3 regions of the uncultured Vagococcus sp. genome follow, and region 2 is predicted to be linked to each of the others. Evidence: riboswitches for the same ligand, from Rfam matches in the RefSeq annotation. Region 2 holds a riboswitch; each other region holds the start of a gene.

Region 1 (4,543 bases), on a different contig from region 2:
AACAAAACCTATCAAAATCATGTCGGTCTCGTCTTTTACCGTATAAACAGGTTCAGTATGGACATCCCGACGGTAAGCAACCGCGATGACTCGCATGCCCTGTTCATTCATTTTAACATTGACACTGCGCATTTCTTTTCGCAATTCAGGAGTCAACTTGACTAGTTCACCGTTAATCTCAGCGTGAGTGCAAATATCTTCCATTTCTTCCACTGCCCCTTTAGTCACCATCACATGGTGACCATCAATATCAACGGCGACAGTCAGACGACGACGAGAAAAATCAAAAGGAATCTCATCGATTTTTTCAACAGTTGTAAAGTTATGTTTCTCTGGTGCTTGATCATAGTAATTAATCACCGCATGATCAATCAGGTTTTTCCAACCTGTTTGGTACTTGGAATTTAAATACGCCATGTTTAAAACGTCATCGTTTACCTCACCTAAGGGGTTCACGTGCTTAACTAAAACCACTCGATCTTCAGTGATTGTACCCGTTTTATCTGTACAAAGAACGTCCATACTCCCTAAGTTTTGAATGGAAGCCAGTTCTTTGACAATTACTTTTTGCTTAGATAAACTGATGGCCCCTTTGGCCAAATTACTGGTGACAATCATCGGCAACATTTCTGGTGTTAACCCTACAGCCACAGCGATGGCAAAGAAGAAAGCCTGACTCCAATCTCCTTTCGTAAAGCCATTTAACAACAGGACCACTGGAAAAAGAACTGCAACCATTCTCAATAAAAGACGACTAACTTTAGTAATTCCTACATCAAAAGCCGTATCGCCTCGTTTGCCGCTAGCACTTTTAGCAATATCGCCAAAAAAAGTGCCTTCCCCTGTTCGTAAAATAATCGCTTTCCCTTGACCACTTAAAACGTCCGTTCCCATAAAAATTAAATCCTGCATATCCAAGGCCGTAATGTCGTCGGATTGAATCTTTTTCACATCAATTCCTGGATCAACAAACTTCTCTACTGGCATTGACTCGCCTGTTAAAGAGGACTGATTGACGAATAGGTCGTTGGTCCAAATAAGAACAGCATCTGCAGGAATCATGTCCCCTGTCGACAAGGTCACGATGTCTCCTGGAACTACTTCATCCATCGGTATTTCGGTGGTAACACCATCTCGAGTTATTGCACAGGTGTTCTCAATCATTTCTTTAAGCTCAAAACTGGCTTTCTGAGATCGATAATCCTGAATAAATTTAATAATCACACTACAGAAAATCATCACACCCATAATGAGTGCGGCATCTATATCACCTGTTACAGCTGACACTACTAAGAGCAGAGCAAGGACGTAAACAAAGGGATCCTGTAAGGCGTGCATCAATAATTTCCATGCAGGTGTTGGACTTTGAGCAGAAATTTCATTAGGTCCATGTTCTTCTAAACGTTTCCCAGCATCGGCAGATGTTAGCCCTTCAGCCGATGTCCGAAACTCCATCATCAGTTCTCTTTCAGATAAGGCTGCTAATTTTTTTAGTTCTGAATCTTTCGCCTCTTGGCGGTTTATTTGTACAGTTGTTTTTTTTGTATTTTTCCTTGAATTCATCATGTTCTTTTCCTCACTTTCATGCGAAGAAAAAAGTTAAGCCTTTTTAACAAAAAAACTAAGGGCTGCCACTTGGCTAAATAGTTTAATAAATAAAATAAGATCTGAAGTACGTTCAACCAACTATTTTAGGGCTGCCTTTAATTTATTGGTTCGGGAATGAATTAGCTTTTTTCTCCGCTGTCGACTACTACCTGGTTCTGCTGGCTCTTGTTTCGCTTGTCGTGACATTTCCCTCACCCTTTCCAGTTACTCCTATTTAAGATAAAACACTTAAAATCTCGAAACTTACTTTTTAACTCTAAAACCCTATGTCTACTTAAAGATCATTTTTCTGAAAGGGAACATCTTGGTCCTTACTCAAAAAAAAGACAAAAAGCACTTCTCGGCGTGAGAAGTGCTCGCTAAACAAGGTTATAATGCATAGCAAAAAAGTAATCTCAACGTCGAGTTTTAGCACTATATGGCTTAGACATTACTGTCAGCTACATTAAGAAGAGCCTTTCTCGACAATTCCAGTTGACCCATTGGCATCTCTCGATATTTTTGGGCAGCAGCGTATTTCCATATAGGAGCCTCACCTAACAGATTATTTGGTTTTTATTTTAGGTACCCCTTAACTATAGGCGCTAAATCCTCACCTGTCAAATAAAAACCTTCCTTTTTCCCATCTTTTACATTAATCCTCCCCAAAAAAACTAAAAGACACCCTACAACTTAACAACATCTTTTTTTCGGATCTAAACTTTAAGAAGTCACCGTTCTCCTAACTTTTATAAATCATCTTATGAATCAATTTAACCAGCCTAAGCGCATCCTTATGGGTTAACCTAGCAAAATTAATTCTTAGGCTTTGGCGATTCACCCCAAAGGTAAAACTTGGGGCAACTAACCCCCCCAGCTCCAGTAAAAAATCAAAGTCTCCTTGTTTTAATGTCCGTTTCTCAACTTGCAACCACAGATAGTAACCTCCTTCTGGAACAACATAACTAACCTCTCGCCCCAAAAACTCCTTTAAATAACCGATTAACACGTCCCGACGACGTTTTAGCTCCTGGCGCAGCACCTTGATTTGCTGATCAAACTGGCGATTGCTTAAGGCACTGGACGCCAGCACCTGAGGGAAGATACTTAAAGTGAAATCCATTTCTTTACGGGCTTCAGCCAATTGCTGAGCCACCTTAACTGGTGCACTTAACCAGCCAATTTTAGTAGTTGCTCCCAATATTTTAGACAACGACCCTATATAGATCACATTTTCACTGTCCAATTGCTTTAATAAGACCGGCTTATCTTTTTCAGAAAAATACAATTGACTAAAAACATCGTCTTCCACAATTGGAATTTGGTACTGCTGACATAGTGACACAAGTTGTTTCCTCCGAGGCAGTGACATCGTTGACCCTGTTGGATTCTGAAAATTGGGATTAACCAAAACCATCTTTATTTTACGTTTGATAATCATCTGTTCTAGTAGCTCCACCTTCATCCCCTGACCGTCAACTGGAACTCCATAAAGACGAATTCCAGCAGCTTGAAAGATAGGCAGAGGATAAAAAGAAGATGGCTCTTCAATTGCTACAGCATCGCCACTTTGGAGTAAGACTTGGATGATTAAAAAAAGCGCCTGTTGAGCTCCTGAAGTCAACAACAATTGATCGGTTGTTAATGACAATTCTCGTTCATGATTTAAGTGAGTTACAATTTGTTGCCGCAACGGTAAATAACCTAGCTCATCTTGAAGACTCTCCTCAACTAAAAAATCATTCCAAGAAATACTCGGTAAAGCTAAACTGGGAATCAACTCCAATGGAAGCTCTCCTGTATAGGCGTCAATCACTCGACCCCCAGGATTTTTTGCCAATTGACTGACTTTTTCCAAATAGGGGTCACGATGGTTAAAGGCACCCGATAGATAACTCCGCCAATTAGTTGACGCCCCGGTATAAATCCCCCATTTTCCTTCATTAATCAAAGTGCCACTCCCCTGTTTACGAATGATGACACCCATAGCCTCTAACTCGTCTAAAGCGTGAACAACTGTCGAACGATTGACTCCAAAAGCAGCGGCCAACTGCCTTTCCGGTGGTAATTTTTCTCCTGGTAACAATCGACCTGCTTTTATGTGGTTCATCACTAATTCAACAATGCTTTGATAAATGGCTTTGGTCTTTTTTTCTGGCAATTGCCACATCGTCTTTCACCTTCTTATAATTGGATGAGTTAAAAATAACCCAATTGGCTGTTTTTGTCAATCAGCGAATCGTTTATGATAGAGATATCAAGAAAATGATGGAGGCTAAAACATGATTCCCAAGATACTTACAATTGCCGGTTCTGATTCCAGTGGTGGCGCTGGCATTCAAGCTGACTTAAAAACTTTTCAAGAATACGGCACCTTTGGTTTTTCCGCCATCACTAGTTTCGTCACTATGGATCCGGATAACAACTGGTCCCACAGCGTGACCTCTGTTGATTCAGACGTTGTTGCCAAACAATTAAAAACGATTTATGCAGGTGCACCATTGGCAGCCTTAAAAACCGGTATGCTTGGTGAAATCGAGACGATCAAAGTAGCACGTCATTACATCGATGTTTTTAATCAAGAAAATGTTGTAATCGACCCCGTTATGGCCTGCAAAGGCACAACAGAATTATTACAACCGGAGAACGTCGCCAAGATGGTCGAACTGCTCCTACCAGTTGCGACTATTACGACGCCTAACTTAATTGAAGCGGGTATCTTATCTGGTTTAGGTGAGTTGCACACCGTTGAGGATATGAAAGAAGCCGCTAAACGTATTTTGGATTTAGGTCCAAAAAATGTCGTCGTCAAAGGCGGTAAACGAATTGCCGGCAATCAGGCGATTGATATTTTTTATGACGGACAGGATTTTATCACCCTGGAAAATGAAATGTACTTAACTGATTTTAACCACGGAGCTGGCTGTACCTTTGCGGCTTCAATTACGGCTGGCTT
Region 2 (4,543 bases):
CAGCAAAAAACACACTGCTTTTAGATAAATTCAAACGAGCATAATCAATCGTGACATTGTTAAAATTGATATTCCATGTTTGGGCAACATTCATAATGACTGGATCGCCACCAGGAACACCTCGAAAGGTCATATTTTCAAAGCTAAGTGACCCAGTGCCGACAAAGAAATTAGTCATGGTATAAGTCCCCATGGTTAAGGTCTTTTGATTCCCATAAATTTTGATATCTCTTACTGGTAAATTATCAATATTTGAGGTAGCTGTTATATTGTTTGTTAGCATTATCTCAGTCACTGAGGCCGTCCTTAAGGCTGATAATAATTCGGCAAATGTCCCTACTTCTTTAACTGCCCTTGTTTCACCTCTAGTTCCCACTTCCGATTCATCTTCCGAACTCCTTGACACATCTGGGGTCAGAATCAGATCCTCGATTCCATTTTCAGAAAACTCAGTGATCGTTTCAATTGTTGCCTCACTTGTTTGTTCATCTTCAACTGCCAGAGCAGGTAATGGCCCTAAAACCGTTGTACTGATTAGCATTAAATTCAATACCGTTAATTTAAATTTTTTCATGTCCTATTCCTCCTAATGTTGGTCACCAAATCATTTTCTTCCAAAAGTTAAACCTATATCCTCCCTTATTCCACTCTAAATCTAAAATGAGATCAGTCATAAGATTAGCTCAATTTAAGAACAAAATCATTTCTTTTTTCAAAAAAACAACCCTTCTTTTTGGTTAAAAAAAATGAGATTTTATCCCCAAATCCAGATACCTTAAGCTGTTCATAAATGAATATATAAAATACAGAAAAACCAGCGTCAACTCACCCTAAATAAAACTATGTTTTTTGAACTGGAAATACTTTTCACTATTTTATTGTCATGGTTTCACCAAAATAATTGATCGATTTTAACCGTACCAACAAGCGTCACACGCAAAAAAGCTATCAATATGGGGGTTAATAGCTTTTTTGTGTGAATGAGTTTGCTGTTTGCCATGAATGACGGTTGGTCAATTTGGAACTTAGCCTAAACATCCTTTCGATCCTTACTACAGTTAAGTTTAGCACTAATCAATCTAGCTACAGCTAGATCGAACGAAGCTCTAATCGTTCCCCTTCGCTGTGACTAATATTCAAGGCAATCCCAACTAACAGTGATAAGATAATCAGACTAGAGCCACCATAACTAACAAAGGGAAAAGTAACCCCTGTCATGGGAATATATCCCAGCAAACTTCCCACATTAACTGAGACTTGTAAAAAAATGACGCAAGCGATGCCAAAACAAGTCAGGGCTTTTCGTGAGTCCAGACAGTGAATACCAATGTAAATAATCCGCAAAACCATGATAAAAGGCATCACCAAAACCACTATTCCACCAATTAAACCAAGCTCTTCTATTATAATAGAAAAAATAAAGTCGGTGTCAGCTGCTGGCAAATAACTTTTTTTCTGTAAACTTTGGCCATAACCGCGGCCAAAAAAACCGCCATTGTACATGGCATAATATGAATTTGAAGTTTGGTAGCCCTTGCCATACTCATCTAAAAACGGATTATTCATCAGCTGAAAACGTACGATTAGATAGCGAAATTTAAGCGGAACGCGCTGTTCATCGATCATCAACGCTATATGAGTCAGAAGGTATCTCAAAATAAAGGCGATTCCCCCAATGCCAGCGGTAATGATCACCGGCACCCCACTAGCCAAAAATAAGACAGTCGCTAAAATAATCAGCATCAATGCGCCGCCCATATTTGGCTGAATTAACACCAATAAGACGTAGGCTGAACAAATGGCCAGAGGTTTTTTATAACGGTATTTTGCTGGTTCAGATATGGGATGGTGGCTAAAATAATTCGCCAAGTATAAGACAAAAACCACATTCACTATTTCAGACGGCTGGATGTTAATTCCTCCGAGGGGAATCCAGCGTTGAGCGCCACCGACACTAACACCTAACGGGGTAAACCCCACTAGGATTAGCAACATAAATGATAGCAACATATAAAATCTCAGCATATTTTTAGTGAAGAGCAATTCAAAGCGAAAGCGATAAAAGAAATAGGCTGTCGCCATTCCAATCAGTACAAAGACTAATTGTTTGATTGCTTTTCCACCAATAAATTGATTTTGACGCATTAATTCAAAGGAGCTGGTGCTATAAATCATCAAGACCCCTGTGGCACATAAAAAAAGGTAAGGAAAAACAATTAACCAATCAATAGTTTTTATTTTTTTCACGGCTCTTCCTCGACTTTTTGGCCTAAAAATCGATGCATTTCATCGCTATTAGCTTGAAAATCCAATCGTATAACACTTCCCGACTCAGTATTGTCATCAAATTCCCAGGTGTCTTCCATAGGAATGGCTAAAGATTGCAGGTCTTTTTGCTGACCGAGGACAAAATCACTAGCAATTGACATTATGCTTGTGGCTGTTAGATTCGTATCCAAATAGCCTAAAGAAAGACCTAAAACTTTTGGTAGACGTGCAATATTAGCTACATCGACTGCTTGTTTAGATAATTCGCCTATGGCTTGATCTTGTCGTCTCACACGGCCAAAGTCGCTTTCTTCATCTTTTCTAAAACGAACGTATTGCAACAAGGTATTGCCATCCATCCTTTGATTCCCGGTTTTTATTGATACTCCATCTAACTCAATATCCTTTTCTGCGTCGATTTCCACCCCTTTTGGAAATAGTTCGTTAATTAAATCTGTAAACTCCGAAAAAGTTAAGGCAGCATAATATTCGATTGGTAAATCAAAATTTGCTTTTAAGGTTTCTCGCATTAATTCCGGTCCACCATAGGAATATGCCGCATTGATCTTATCCTCTCCATAACCAGGAATGTCCACGTAACAATCACGCATAATCGAAATCAACTTCGGTACCTTCGTCTTTTTATCATATTGGGCAATCATCAAGGTGTCGGCACGCCCCAATTCATCATTGGAACGCGCATCAGATCCTACTAACATAATATTGACTTTACCTTCTTCGGCCTGCTCACCTTTAAACACCGGCAACTCTGACACTGGCGAAGGGTTCTCAGCCTGTTTAAACCCTTGGTACATGGTAATAGCCCCATAGGATACTACCCCAAGAACCATCACTAATAAAATAATGACAATGGTCTTAAAAATTTTCATTCCTTTGTTCATATTCATCTTTCCTTCCACATCTCAGCGCGTCATTAGTTTCATACGCGTTTTTTTAATTAGATGCAAATCATTGATGAGACTATCTTCTGACGTCGTGATGCCCTTTCGTTTAAGAAAATTGATCACAAAAACCCTCACTAAAATAATAGTGAGGGTTTCGAAGAAAGCACACGAAATAAACGAAATACTCTTCGTTGAGTTTTAGCACTATACAACGTAAAAAGCCATGCTTTTAGCTACTTGGGGAAAAGCCTTATTTCGACCAATCCTGTCCTACTCATTGGCGTCTCTCGACATTTTTGAGCAGTAGCCTGTGTTTGTATAGGAGCCTCACCTAACAATTATTATCTACGTTCAAACTATAACAATCTCGTTATTTAATTGCAAATTTATTAAGAACCATTAATACATTACTATAGTTATTTAAACTTCCTTATAGATGACAAGATACAATCAAAAGAAGCTCTCTCTTAATAAGAAAAAACAGTCACTAACACGTCATTAGTAACTGCCTCATTCTTTATTTTTCTAACTTTTCACGAATCTTCTCTTCTTGGCCTGCAATGCGAGCATAACGATAAAAACGTGATTTAGCACTTTCAATGGTTAAATCGAAAAGTTCTTCGGAAAGCTCTGGGGCAATCCCAGATAAAGTTGAAAAACGAGTTTCCGATTTCATGAACTCTTTCATTCCAGCAAAATTAGGTTTCTTAAAATCCAAGGTCATTGGATTCTTGCCTTTTTCAAGTAATAAAGGGTTGTAACGATAGAGTGACCAGTAGCCAGTGTCAACAGCTTCCTTCGTATGTTCCAGTGTAATTCCTCCCGAAATCCCGTGAGCGATACATGGTGTATAAGCGATAATTAGAGAAGGTCCCGGGAATTTTTCAGCCTCTTCGATGGCTCGAATCGTTTGAACTTGATTAGCACCAGAAGCAATTTGAGCGACATAGACATGACCATAACTCATGGCGATAACGCCTAAATCTTTTTTTGCTCCCCGTTTACCATCAGAAGCAAACTTTGCCACCGCAGATGTAGGCGTTGCTTTTGATTTCTGACCACCCGTATTGGAATAGACTTCATTGTCCATCACCAAAATATTGACGTCTTCTCCACTGGCAATAATATGATCGATCCCACCAAACCCAATATCATAAGCCCAACCGTCGCCTCCAATCATCCATTGACTCGGTTTGGCAAACAAATCATGATTAGCGTATATATCTTGTAACAATGGACTTAAGCTCGCTTCAGCTAAGGCAGCTTTAAGCTTCTGAGCTCTCTGTTGCGTTCCTTCACCCTGATTTTTATGGGTCAACCAGGCTTGTAATAACTGGCGAAGTCCCTCTTCAAGATCCTCACTTAAAACA
Region 3 (4,543 bases), on a different contig from region 2:
TTCTGTCACACTAATGGGATCAATATCGACTGCTTCTTCGCCAGCGTAAACTAGGCCAATCGCCTCAGGTTGTGCTTGATTTTCTGTATCCACAATTTTAAAGGAACAGTTGGCTTTTTGACTGGCGACCATATAGGTATTTTGTAAATGAGGGGCTAGAGCGGCATTAATCAGAACTTGGTGGTTTGGATTTTTTGTCAATTCCTCTTTGAAATAAGCCAGATTATTGGCTTTTGACATTTCAGCAAGGGTCATTGATAAATAAATTCGTTCCCGAAAGGTGCCTAAGTATTTTCGCTTTTCATCAGGCTTAATCTGTGGTGCTCCGTACATCCCTTTTTCTAAGTAATCTTGAACATCTTTGGCCATAAACATCCCCTTCCTTCTGTCTCTTCTTTTGTTTCAATTATAGCACATCTCGCGCCCCAGTAGGCTTATGAACCTGTTTTACTGGACATTGGCCTGTTTAGCTATGGTAATCTTAGAAAGAAAGTCAAAACTGTCACATATAGTCGAGTTGATTCGTTATATAGAGTGAGAGGAGGTCGAAGGATGAAAAAGAATAAATACAAGTACGCTCAGGCGAATTGGCTTACTTGGATAGTCATGGTGAAGATAAAGGCTTTTATAAAATGCCCAAGATTGAACCACAGGAAAAAAGAACCATTCACTTCGGTTATTTTGTTGATGAAGAGCAGCTTTCAAGTATGTTTATTAATCTTTTCTACTATGGTGGTGTCTCGGATAATGTGGAAGATCTCGGCGCAAACGATCGCTGGTGGGTCGACATTCGCCAATAATGACAGTAGCAAAAGCATCTAAAGTTGTTTTTCACCCTTGACTTTTATAAAGGACCTTGTTATAGTTAACCCGAATTAGAAAACTTCATAAGATTTGTTAGGTGAGGCTCCTATACAAACACAGGCTACTGCCCAAAAATGTCGAGAGACGCCAATGGGTAGAACAGGGATTGTCGATCTAAGGCTTTTCATAAGGTAGCTAAAAGCGAACTGCTTTTTACGTTGTATAGTGCCAAAACTCAACGATGAGATCTCTAAGCGGTTATTTTGTGTGCCTTAATTTCGTGCTTATAAACCTTACGTTGAGTTTAGCGTAAGGTTTTTTTGATGTTTTTTAGTAATAAGGAAGGTTAGGAAGAGGTGGTTAGTAATGGACGATCATTTACCGAGTTGGCAGAAGCAGGAAAAAGATGAGAGCGATGAGGATGATTATGGTCCTTTAATCGACCATGTCATTCCGACCAATTAAAACAGGTCTCTCATTTTTTCCAATAATGTCCCATGTTTAAGTTTGTTTGCCTTGCTAGCTGTGATTAATCAGCGTTAGCAAGCCAAACTGATGGTTCAAGCAAGGAGGAACGGATATGTCAGCATTATGTGATGTCATTGTGTTTGGCGGAATAGGCACTCTTTTGTGGTACCTGTGGTTTGGAAGAAAGTTGAGGGGAAAAAAATGACAAAAAGATTAGCGACTGTTGGACAAGGGGATAAGGTGTATCAATTTTCAGCGTCTAACAGTTTTAAACGAGTAATGAAACAATTTGGTACATCTGACAAGGGGTTGGATGGGGATGGTGTCCTGGTGTCTCGTCAGCGTAATGGGGCTAATGTTATCACGACAGAGAAACAGGATAGTTTATTTATGAAAGCACTCAAGGCGTATATTACGCCGTTTACCATGATTTTACTGGCATTAGCAGCCATTTCATTTGTGACGGACTATGTTATTGCGCCACCGGCTGAAAAAGATATAACGGCGGTGCTGATCATCAGTACAATGGTGGTTGTTAGTGGTAGTTTGACGTTGTTTCAATCAGTCAGATCGACCAATGCCGTAGAGCGCTTGACTAAAATGGTTAGGGTGACGGCGACAGTAACCCGTAACAACCATCAAGTAGCCGAAGTCCCAATCGAAGAGATTGTCTGTGGAGATATTGTTAATTTATCTGCGGGAGATATGATTCCGGCAGATGTCCGCCTTTTTCAGGCAAAGGATTTATTTGTCAGTCAATCGGCAATGACGGGAGAAAGTCAGCCAGTGGAAAAACTGGCAAATGTGGAAAAGGACACGCAAAAATCCATGACTGATTTTGTGAATATGGTTTATATGGGAAGCAACGTGGTCAGTGGAAGTGCCAAAGGAATCGTGGTACGTGTAGGTGATGACACTCTTTTTGGGGACATTGCCCAAGAAGTCAGTAAAAAGAAAGGCTTAACCAGTTTTGAACTGGGGATCAGTTCTGTCTCGTGGCTCTTGATTCGTTTTATGTGCATCATGGCACCGACGGTTCTATTAATTAATGGCATAACGAAAGGGGACTGGTTAGAAGCCTTCTTATTTGGACTATCAGTGGCAGTTGGTTTAACCCCTGAGATGTTGCCGATGATTGTCACCACTAATTTAGTGAAAGGGGCCACAGGCATGGCCAAGAAAGGCACCATCATTAAAAATATTAACGCCATTCAAAATTTTGGTGCTATCGATGTTTTGTGTACCGATAAGACGGGAACCTTGACCCAGGATCGGATTGTGCTGGAATACCATTTAAATGTTGAGGGTATCGAAGACGATCGGGTTTTACGTCATGCTTTTTTTAATAGTTATTATCAAACTGGATTAAAAAATCTTTTGGATGTGGCGATTATCGATGCGTCAGATCGAGAGTTGGAGATTGAGAAGGATGATTATGAAAAAGTCGATGAAGTGCCCTTCGATTTTGAACGTCGGCGGATGAGTGTGGTTATTCGTGATCCTCTTGGAAAGACTCAGATGATTACGAAAGGTGCCATTGAAGAGATGCTGGTGGTCTCAAGTTACGTGGAACATCAGGGAGCTGTGTTGGAGCTGACCGATGAACGGCGGCAGCAAATCTTAAAGACGGTGGATGAGTTAAATCAGGATGGTTTAAGAGTTCTAGGGGTTGCCCAAAAAACCAATCCTCGTGTACAAGGGGAATTTTCAGTTTCGGATGAAAGTGAGATGGTTCTGATGGGGTACTTGGCATTCTTGGATCCTCCGAAGGAAACGACTCGACCTGCTCTAGAGGCTTTGAAAAAGAACCATGTGCAAGTTAAGGTGTTGACAGGTGACAATGCGCTAGTGACGCGGACGGTCTGTCAACAAGTTGGTTTGGAAAATGAAGAGATGTTGGCAGGCAGTGACATTGAAATGATGTCTGATGAAGTGTTGACTATGAAGCTGGCAGATTACAATATCTTTGTGAAGTTATCACCTAAACAAAAGACGCGGATTGTTAAACTCTTAAGAGAGGCAGGCAATACAGTGGGCTTTCTCGGTGATGGTATCAATGATGCGCCGGCAATGAAAGAAGCGGATGTGGGAATTTCAGTTGACACGGCCGTTGATATTGCCAAGGAATCAGCAGATGTGATTTTGCTGGAAAAGGATTTGATGATTTTAGAACGTGGCATTATCTCAGGACGGCAAACCTTTGGAAATATTGTGAAGTATATAAAAATGACGGCCAGTTCTAATTTTGGCAATATGTTTTCTGTGATTGTGGCCAGTCTGTTTCTGCCGTTTTTACCGATGCTACCCATTCAAATTCTCTTTTTGAATCTGATTTACGATATCTCCTGTGTCTCTTTACCATGGGATAATGTGGATGAGGAGTACCTCGAGAAGCCAAAAAAATGGAGCGCGTCTTCAATTGGTTCTTTTATGCGATGGATTGGTCCGACCAGTTCAGTCTTTGATATTACGACCTACTTACTGATGTACTTTATTATCTGTCCGGCAGTAGTCGGTGGCTCTTATCACACCTTAAGTGGTGGGGATCAAGCTTTGTTTATCGCTTTATTCCATGCGGGCTGGTTTGTCGAATCGTTGTGGTCTCAAACCTTGGTGATTCATGCGTTGCGGACGCCAAAAATTCCCTTCTTGCAAAGTCGTGCGTCTTTTATTGTGACGACGATTACCTTCCTTGGAATTGGCGTCGGAACAGTGTTGCCCTATACGGCATTAGGAGCTCATCTAGGAATGGTAGCTTTGCCTATGGTGTTCTTTGCTTGGCTGGCAGTGACGATTCTGGCCTATATGCTATTGGCTACCTTGCTTAAGGTAATCTACATTCGGCGGTTTGGTGAATTATTGTAGTAACTAAGAAAAAGCTTGGGGTTGCCTCAAGCTTTTTTCTCTGTTTTTTTAACAGGGGACCTAATCTTCGATAAAAGTCAGGAAAATTGTCAGAATGTCTTGCTTTTTTTTGTGAAATTACTTACACTTACAAATGAGAGTGAAAATCATTCTCAATTAAAAGGAGGGCTGCAGCGTTGAAAAAAGGTTTACTTTTTATTATTCTCGTAATTGTCGCTGTAAGCTCCTTATTTATTGGTGTTCAAAGTATCTCAATTAGAGATCTTTTTCAACTAAATGAGACTCAGCAACTGGTGCTGTGGAGTACGCGGGTCCCTCGAACAGTGAGCTTGATTATTGCTGGTGCTACAAGCAGTGTCTGTGGCTTGATTATGCAGCATTTAACTCAAAATAAATTTGTGTCTCC

The links. A riboswitch is a leader RNA that binds a small molecule or an ion and turns the genes downstream of it on or off. The one in region 2 is predicted to bind magnesium.
Region 1: linked by a shared signal. The riboswitch ahead of mgtA (magnesium-translocating P-type ATPase) and the one ahead of RWN13_RS00230 (LCP family protein) in region 2 are both predicted to bind magnesium.
Region 3: linked by a shared signal. The riboswitch ahead of mgtA (magnesium-translocating P-type ATPase) and the one ahead of RWN13_RS00230 (LCP family protein) in region 2 are both predicted to bind magnesium.

The regions. Positions count from the first base shown of each region.
Region 1 covers NZ_CAUQJB010000002.1:115,508-120,050, forward strand. Annotated here, with positions in the region: gene mgtA (magnesium-translocating P-type ATPase) at 1-1,566, opposite strand, end outside; M-box (ykoK) riboswitch at 1,995-2,159, opposite strand; gene RWN13_RS02430 (PLP-dependent aminotransferase family protein) at 2,330-3,757, opposite strand; gene thiD (bifunctional hydroxymethylpyrimidine kinase/phosphomethylpyrimidine kinase) at 3,870-4,543, shown strand, end outside.
Region 2 covers NZ_CAUQJB010000001.1:49,286-53,828, forward strand. Annotated here, with positions in the region: gene RWN13_RS00220 (immunoglobulin-like domain-containing protein) at 1-574, opposite strand, end outside; gene RWN13_RS00225 (FtsW/RodA/SpoVE family cell cycle protein) at 1,090-2,247, opposite strand; gene RWN13_RS00230 (LCP family protein) at 2,244-3,170, opposite strand; M-box (ykoK) riboswitch at 3,350-3,519, opposite strand; partial or broken gene nifJ (pyruvate:ferredoxin (flavodoxin) oxidoreductase) at 3,694-4,543, opposite strand, start outside.
Region 3 covers NZ_CAUQJB010000022.1:24,411-28,953, forward strand. Annotated here, with positions in the region: gene RWN13_RS16000 (YueI family protein) at 1-369, opposite strand, end outside; gene RWN13_RS16005 (hypothetical protein) at 597-800, shown strand; M-box (ykoK) riboswitch at 887-1,058, shown strand; gene mgtA (magnesium-translocating P-type ATPase) at 1,474-4,137, shown strand; gene RWN13_RS16015 (iron chelate uptake ABC transporter family permease subunit) at 4,314-4,543, shown strand, end outside.